Regions from separate parts of the Streptomyces sp. NBC_01551 genome, predicted to be linked through region 2. Evidence: riboswitches for the same ligand, from Rfam matches in the RefSeq annotation. Region 2 holds a riboswitch; the other holds the start of a gene.
The links. A riboswitch is a leader RNA that binds a small molecule or an ion and turns the genes downstream of it on or off. The one in region 2 is predicted to bind S-adenosylmethionine.
Positions count from the first base shown of each region.

Region 1 (3,400 bases), 1.3 Mb from region 2:
GGTCGCCCCGCCACAGCGGATGCGGACGGCCCACCAGCGCCCGGACGGTCGGTATCGGATCCCAGTACGTCATGGACGAACGATGTCAGACGGCCGGCACGCAGCGGCCTTCCTCCGTGCGGTACTGCCACTTGGCGCCGTCCGCGACGAGTTCCCGCACCGCGCGGACGAAGCGGTCGACGTGCTCGTCGGGGGTGCCGGCGCCGAAGCTGACGCGGATGGCGTTGAGGGAGCGCTCGCCCGGGGCCGCCTCGGGGGCACCGCATTCGCCCTGGGCCTGCGGCTCGCTGCCCAGCAGCGTGCGCACCAGCGGGTGCGCGCAGAACAGGCCGTCGCGGACGCCGATCCCGTACTCCGCGGACAGCGCGGCGGCGAAGTGGGAGCTGTTCCAGCCGTCCACCACGAACGAGATGACGCCGACGCGCGGCGCGTCGTCCCCGAAGAGGGACAGGACCCGCACCGCCGGAACCTCCGCCAGGCCCTCGCGGACCTTCGCGATGAGGTGGCGCTCCCGCTCGACGAGGCTCTCGAACCCGGCTTCCGTCAGGGCCTTGCACGCCGAGGCGATCGAGTAGACGCCGATCACGTTCGGGGAGCCGGCCTCGTGGCGGGCGGCCGTGGTGTGCCACTCGACGTCGACGCCGCCGTCCTCGCGGCGGGCCACCTTCCGCGAGGCGCCGCCGCCCGCGAGGTACGGCTCGGCTTCCTGGAGCCAGTCCGCCCGGCCGGCCAGCACGCCCGAGCCGAACGGCGCGTACAGCTTGTGCCCCGAGAAGGCGACCCAGTCCACGTCCAGCTCCCGCACCGAGACGGGGTGGTGCGGGGCCAGCTGGGCGGCGTCGAGCACGATCCGCGCCCCGTGGGCGTGCGCGGCGGCGGCGAGCTCCCTGACCGGCCACAGCTCACCGGTGACGTTGGACGCGCCGGTCACGCAGACCAGCGCCGGGCCGTACGGGTCGCGGTCGGCGAGGGCCCGCTCCAGCGTCGCGACGGCCTCGGCCGGGGTGCGCGGCGCGTTGAGGTAGGTGACCCGGGCGTTCGTCCACGGCAGCAGCGAGGCGTGGTGCTCGGTCTCGAAGACGAAGACCTGGCAGTCGGCCGGCAGCACGGCGGCGAGCAGGTTCAGGGAGTCGGTGGTGGACCGGGTGAAGACCACCTGGTCGGACGGACGGCAGTCGAGGAACTCGGCGACGGTGACCCGGCTCTGCTCGAAGAGGTCCGTGGACAGCTGGGAGAGGTAGCCCGCACCGCGGTGCACGCTGCCGTAGTACGGGGCGTACGCGGCCACGTCGTCCCAGACCCGCTGGAGCGCGGGGGCACTGGCCGCGTAGTCGAGGGCGGCGTAGGTGACCTCGCCGCCGGTGACGAGCGGGACGGTGACGTCGCGGCCGAGGACGGCGAGCGGCTCGGTGGCACAGCCGGGCTCGCAAGCGGAGGCGGCGACGGTGGCGGCGGTGGCGGCGGCGTTCAGGGATGCGGACATGGCGGTATCTCCCGGCAGGCAGGGCTGAATGGCTTCGGTGTGCCCGTACGCGGGTACGGCTCGGCAGCCGTCCGGGGTACGGGAAGGACCTCGGAATGAACGGGGGTACACGGAAGTGACCCTGTTCCGAGGGGTGAAGAAGGGGCGGATTCGCCCTATCGCATTCGCTTGCTCACGGAAAACGCTCCTCGAGAGACCAGGACCCCTGGTGTCGAGGGATCCGCGCTTGCCGTAGGCCTTGCTGCCTACGACCTGGTCATCACCCGGGGCACCCCGCCACGGAAGGAGGGTTGCCGGACAGCAAGCCGGGGCCTAAACGCTGTCACTCGTGACCTGGTCAGCATCCTGCCACAAGATCCCGCACGCGCAAGACCCCGGTCCGCATCGTGGACCGGGGTCTGCGCTTTCACGCCGTTCTCGCACCGCTCGGCCGCGGCCGGACCTCTACGCGTTGCTCGCCGCCACCCAGCGCTCCAGCGCGGCCCGCGCCGCACCCGAGTCGATGGACTCGGCCGCACGGGCGATCCCGGCGGCGATCTGCTCTTCCAGCGACGCCGCCGACGGGTCCAGCGCCACCAGCGCCGCCGCCGAGTTCAGCAGCACCGCGTCGCGCACCGGGCCCGTCTCCCCGGCCAGCAGCCGGCGGGCGACGTCCGCGTTGTACGAGGCGTCCGCGCCCCGCAGCTCCGCGACGTCGACCAGGGCGATCCCCACGTCGCGCGGGTCGAACGGCCGCTCCTGCACCCCGCCGTCGCGGACCCACCACACCCGGGAGGTCGCGGTCGTCGTCAGCTCGTCGAGGCCGTCGTCGCCGCGGAAGACCAGCGCGGAGGAGCCCCGCTCGGCGAGCACGCCCGCGACGATGGGCGCGACCCGCGGGTCGGCCACCCCGGTCGCCTGGGCCCGTACCCGCGCCGGGTTGGTCAGCGGGCCGAGGAAGTTGAACAGGGTCCGGATGCCCAGCTCCTTGCGGGCGGCGGCCACGTGCCGCAGCGCCGGGTGGAACTTCACGGCGAAGCAGAACGTGATCCCGGCCTCCTCTGCCACCCGCACCACCCCGGCGGGGGTCAGGTCCAGGTTGACGCCGAGCTTCTCCAGGACGTCCGAGGACCCGCTCGCGGAGGACGCGGCCCGGTTGCCGTGCTTGACGACCTTGGCGCCCGTGCCGGCCACGACGATCGCCGACATCGTGGAGATGTTCACCGTCTTGGCCCCGTCGCCGCCGGTACCGACGATGTCCACCGTCCGGCCCGGCACCTCGATCAGGTTGGCGTGTTCGTACATGCTCCCGACGAGGCCGCTGATCTCCTCGACGGTCTCCCCCTTGGCGCGCAGCGCGACCACGAAGCCCGCGATCTGGGCGTCGGTGGCCTCCCCGCGCATGATCCGGTCCATGGCCCAGGCCGTGTCGTCCGCGCCGAGGTCGTGGCCGGTCAGCAGGGCGTCGAGGAGGCCCGGCCAGCCGCGGGCCGCCACGCTGTCGCCGCCTGCCGGGGTCACAACGTTCATGGTCCGCTCCTGATGGTCCACGTGGAAATGGGAAGGGGTTCAGCCTATCCAGCCCCGGAGGACGGCAAAGAGCCCCGTCCAGACACTGGACGGGGCTCTCGCCGTGGCGACACCGGGACTGGCCGTAATCAGTCCCTCAAACGGTGGTGCGGGGGATCAGTGGTGGCCGTGGCCGCTCTGGATCTCCTTGTACTCCTCGACCGTGGGCTTGGGGATGAAGTTGTCTTCCCCGTAGTAGCCCTTGCTGAGCTTGGCGCGCAGCTTCTCGGTCAGCTTCACCTTGCGCTCGACACCGTTCTCGTCGACCGTCGGGCCGATCTCGACCGGCTTGTACTGCTCGTGCGCGGTGAGGGTGTGCAGCTTGCTCTGCGAGAGCGGCTCGTGCACCTCGACGAACTCACCGTGCGG
Region 1 covers NZ_JAPEPX010000001.1:1,619,306-1,622,705, forward strand. Annotated here, with positions in the region: gene OG982_RS07275 (ferredoxin) at 1-73, opposite strand, end outside; gene OG982_RS07280 (aminotransferase class V-fold PLP-dependent enzyme) at 86-1,483, opposite strand; SAM riboswitch class IV at 1,701-1,817, opposite strand; gene trpD (anthranilate phosphoribosyltransferase) at 1,928-2,992, opposite strand; gene OG982_RS07290 (cytochrome bc complex cytochrome b subunit) at 3,149-3,400, opposite strand, start outside.
Region 1: another riboswitch for S-adenosylmethionine. It lies ahead of OG982_RS07280 (aminotransferase class V-fold PLP-dependent enzyme); the one in region 2 lies ahead of thrC (threonine synthase).

Region 2 (3,400 bases):
GTACGAGAGGGGGCCGCGGTTGGCGGCGACGAGTACCGAGTAGGCCATGCCGCGAACCTAGCCCGGCCCGCCCCGGCTCAAACGTGCGTTCCCGGTCATGCCACCCGGCGCACCGCGTACTCCTCGATGTCCGCCATCGGCGGCCGCTCCTCCGTGTCCACCGGGTACGTGCGCGGTACGAAGCCCTCCGGACCCCGCTCGAACTGCGTCAGCTCCGGGCGTACGAGGTGCCCGCGCGACTGCCGGACCAGCGCCGTCCGGTAGATCGCGGCGGCCATCCGGCCCAGCGCCTGCCCGTCCTGGTGGCGGTGCAGCCGGACGCCCACGTCCACCTGCGCCAGCGCGTCCAGCCCCACCGTGTGCAGCGCGTCCACCAGCAGGCCGAGCTCCACCCCGTACCCGACGGGGAACGGGAGCCTCTCCAGGAGGGACCGCCGAACGGCGTACTCGCCGCCCAGCGGCTGCACGAAGCCGGCCAGCTGCGGCCAGTGCAGGTTCAGCAGCGGGCGCGCCACCAGCTCCGTGACCCGCCCGCCCTGCCCCGGAGCCTTGCCGGAGGCGAGCCCGTCGAATTCGGGGCCGAGCGGGCGGTCGTACATCGCCTTGACGAACTCCACCCCCGGGTCGGTCAGCAGCGGGCCGACGATCCCGGACACGAAGGAGGACGAGAAGTCGCGCAGGTCGGCGTCGACGAAGCAGACGACCTCCCCGCTGGTCGCCAGCAGCGACCGCCACAGCACCTCGCCCTTGCCGGGCAGCGCCGGCAGGCGCGGCAGGATCTCGTCCCGGTGCACCACACGGGCGCCGGCCTTGGCCGCGACCTCCGCCGTCCGGTCACTGGAGCCCGAGTCGACCACCACCAGCTCGTCCACCAGCGGGACCGGCAGCCCGTCGATCAGGTCGCGCCGGATCACCTCCACGATCGCGCCGACCGTGGCCTCCTCGTCGAGCGCGGGCAGCACCACGCTGACCGTCGTACCGGCCGCCCGTTTCCGCTCCAGCAGCTGGTCGAGCGGTCGGTCGGCTGCGGACCAGGAGCGGTCGGCCAGCCAGCGCTCCACCTCTTCCAGCACGTTCTGCACTCCCTGGTTCATCCGTGGTTTCGTCCGAAAAGTGATCCATCTCGCGGTTCGGACGGCTGTCTCAACCGCCCGCACCTTCGGTTACAGTCTTGAACAACGCGAAGGACCACCGCATGCCGGGGTCCCCGCGCACAAACGCACCGGCGCGCCACAGAGCGCGTGTGCCGGTGCCATACCGCTCATCCAGAGGGGCAGAGGGACACGGCCCGTTGAAGCCCCGGCAACCCTCCAGTCGGTTCTCGCGATCGCGCACACAGCGACGTCAGCGGGGTCCCCGGCTAGGGAAGGTGCCAATTCCGTCTCATGGCGAAGTGCGCCATGGGGAAGATGAGGAGAAAGGGCCTCGCCATCATGGCTGCACAGACTGTTGCCACCTCTGTCGACCTCGGACCTGCCACCGGCCTTTCGTGTCGCGAGTGCGGTACCCGCTTCGAGCTCGGCCCCATCTTCGCCTGCGTCGAGTGCTTCGGGCCGCTGGAAGTGGCCTACGAGCTCCCGACCGGCGACCCGGCGGCCCTGCGGGCCGCGATCGAGGCCGGCCCCAACAACATCTGGCGCTACGCGCCGCTGCTGCCCGTCCCGGCGGACGTCGCCTCCAAGCCCAGCCTGAACCCGGGCTTCACCAAGCTCGTGGATGCCGAGAACCTGGCCAAGGAGCTGGGCGTCACCGGCAAGCTCTACGTCAAGGACGACTCCGGCAACCCGACGCACTCCTTCAAGGACCGCGTCGTGGCCATCGCCGTCGAGGCCGCCCGCGCCTTCGGCTTCACCACCCTGTCCTGCTCCTCCACCGGCAACCTGGCCGGCGCCGTCGGCGCCGCGGCCGCCCGCGCCGGCTTCCGCTCCTGCGTGTTCATCCCGCACGACCTGGAGCAGGGCAAGGTCGTCATGGCCGGTGTCTACGGTGGCGACCTCGTCGGCATCGAGGGCAACTACGACGACGTCAACCGCTTCTGCTCCGAGCTCATCGGCGACCCGCTGGGCGAGGGCTGGGGATTCGTCAACGTCAACCTGCGCCCGTACTACGGCGAGGGCTCCAAGACCCTCGCGTACGAGATCTGCGAGCAGCTCGGCTGGCGGCTGCCGGACCAGATCGTCATCCCGATCGCGTCCGGCTCCCAGCTGACGAAGATCGACAAGGGGCTCCAGGAGCTGGTCAAGCTCGGTCTGGTCGAGGACAAGCCGTACAAGATCTTCGGCGCCCAGGCCGAGGGCTGCTCCCCGGTCTCCACCGCCTTCAAGGCCGGCCACGACGTGGTCCGCCCGCAGAAGCCGAACACCATCGCCAAGTCGCTGGCGATCGGCAACCCGGCGGACGGCCCGTACGTCCTGGACATCGCCCGCCGCACCGGCGGCTACGTGGAGGACGTCACCGACGAGCAGGTCGTCGAGGCCATCAAGATCCTCGCGCAGACCGAGGGCATCTTCGCCGAGACCGCGGGCGGCGTGACCGTCGGCGTGACGAAGAAGCTCATCGAGAACGGGCAGCTCGACCCGGCGCTGACCACCGTGGTCCTCAACACCGGTGACGGCCTCAAGACCCTGGAGGCGGTGGCCGCGGACAGCGGGCAGACCGCCACCATCCGCCCGAGCCTGGACGCGTTCCGCGCCGCCGGCCTCGCCTGATCTTCTTCTCCCGCACCCGGAAAGGCAGTAGCTCCATGAGCGTCAACGTCCGCATCCCCACCATCCTGCGCACCTACACCGGCGGGCAGGCCGAGGTCGCCGCCGAGGGCGCGAACCTGGCCGAGGTCATCGCGTCGCTGGAGCAGAACCACCCGGGCATCGCCGCTCGCGTCCTGGACGACCAGGGCAAGCTGCGCCGCTTCGTGAACGTCTACGTCAACGACGACGACGTGCGCTTCGAGGGCGGTCTGGACGCGGTGACGCCGGACGGTGCGGGCGTCTCGATCATTCCCGCCGTCGCGGGCGGCTGCTGAGCCTTCACGAGGCCCCCGCCGCTTCTCCAGGTGGCACGCGTAAACGAAATTGCCCCCTCCGTTAATAAACGGAGGGGGCAATTCTGCTTGGTTGGGCGCGGTAGAGTTGGGGAAGTCCCCTCCGCTGTTCTTGCCCGCCGCATATGAACGGGTCGCGTGAGGGTTGACATTGAGTCAATATGCAAGCGCGGTATGGGGCATTGGTGAGATATGCCGGGCCCGAGTTGCCCGGGAAGATGCCAGATTTTCACTCTATTTCAAACTTTCTCCCTGGCCAGAATTCTCGTCGGATTGACCTGTTGCAGACAGCAGCGGTGCGGATACATTCAGCCCCGGTCGAGGCGTTCCGGCGCAAGTTCTGACCCGGGACCGCGAAGT
Region 2 covers NZ_JAPEPX010000001.1:2,871,670-2,875,069, reverse strand. Annotated here, with positions in the region: gene OG982_RS12715 (trehalose-6-phosphate synthase) at 1-48, opposite strand, end outside; gene OG982_RS12710 (glucosyl-3-phosphoglycerate synthase) at 96-1,073, opposite strand; SAM riboswitch class I at 1,259-1,416, shown strand; gene thrC (threonine synthase) at 1,410-2,708, shown strand; gene OG982_RS12700 (MoaD/ThiS family protein) at 2,744-3,022, shown strand.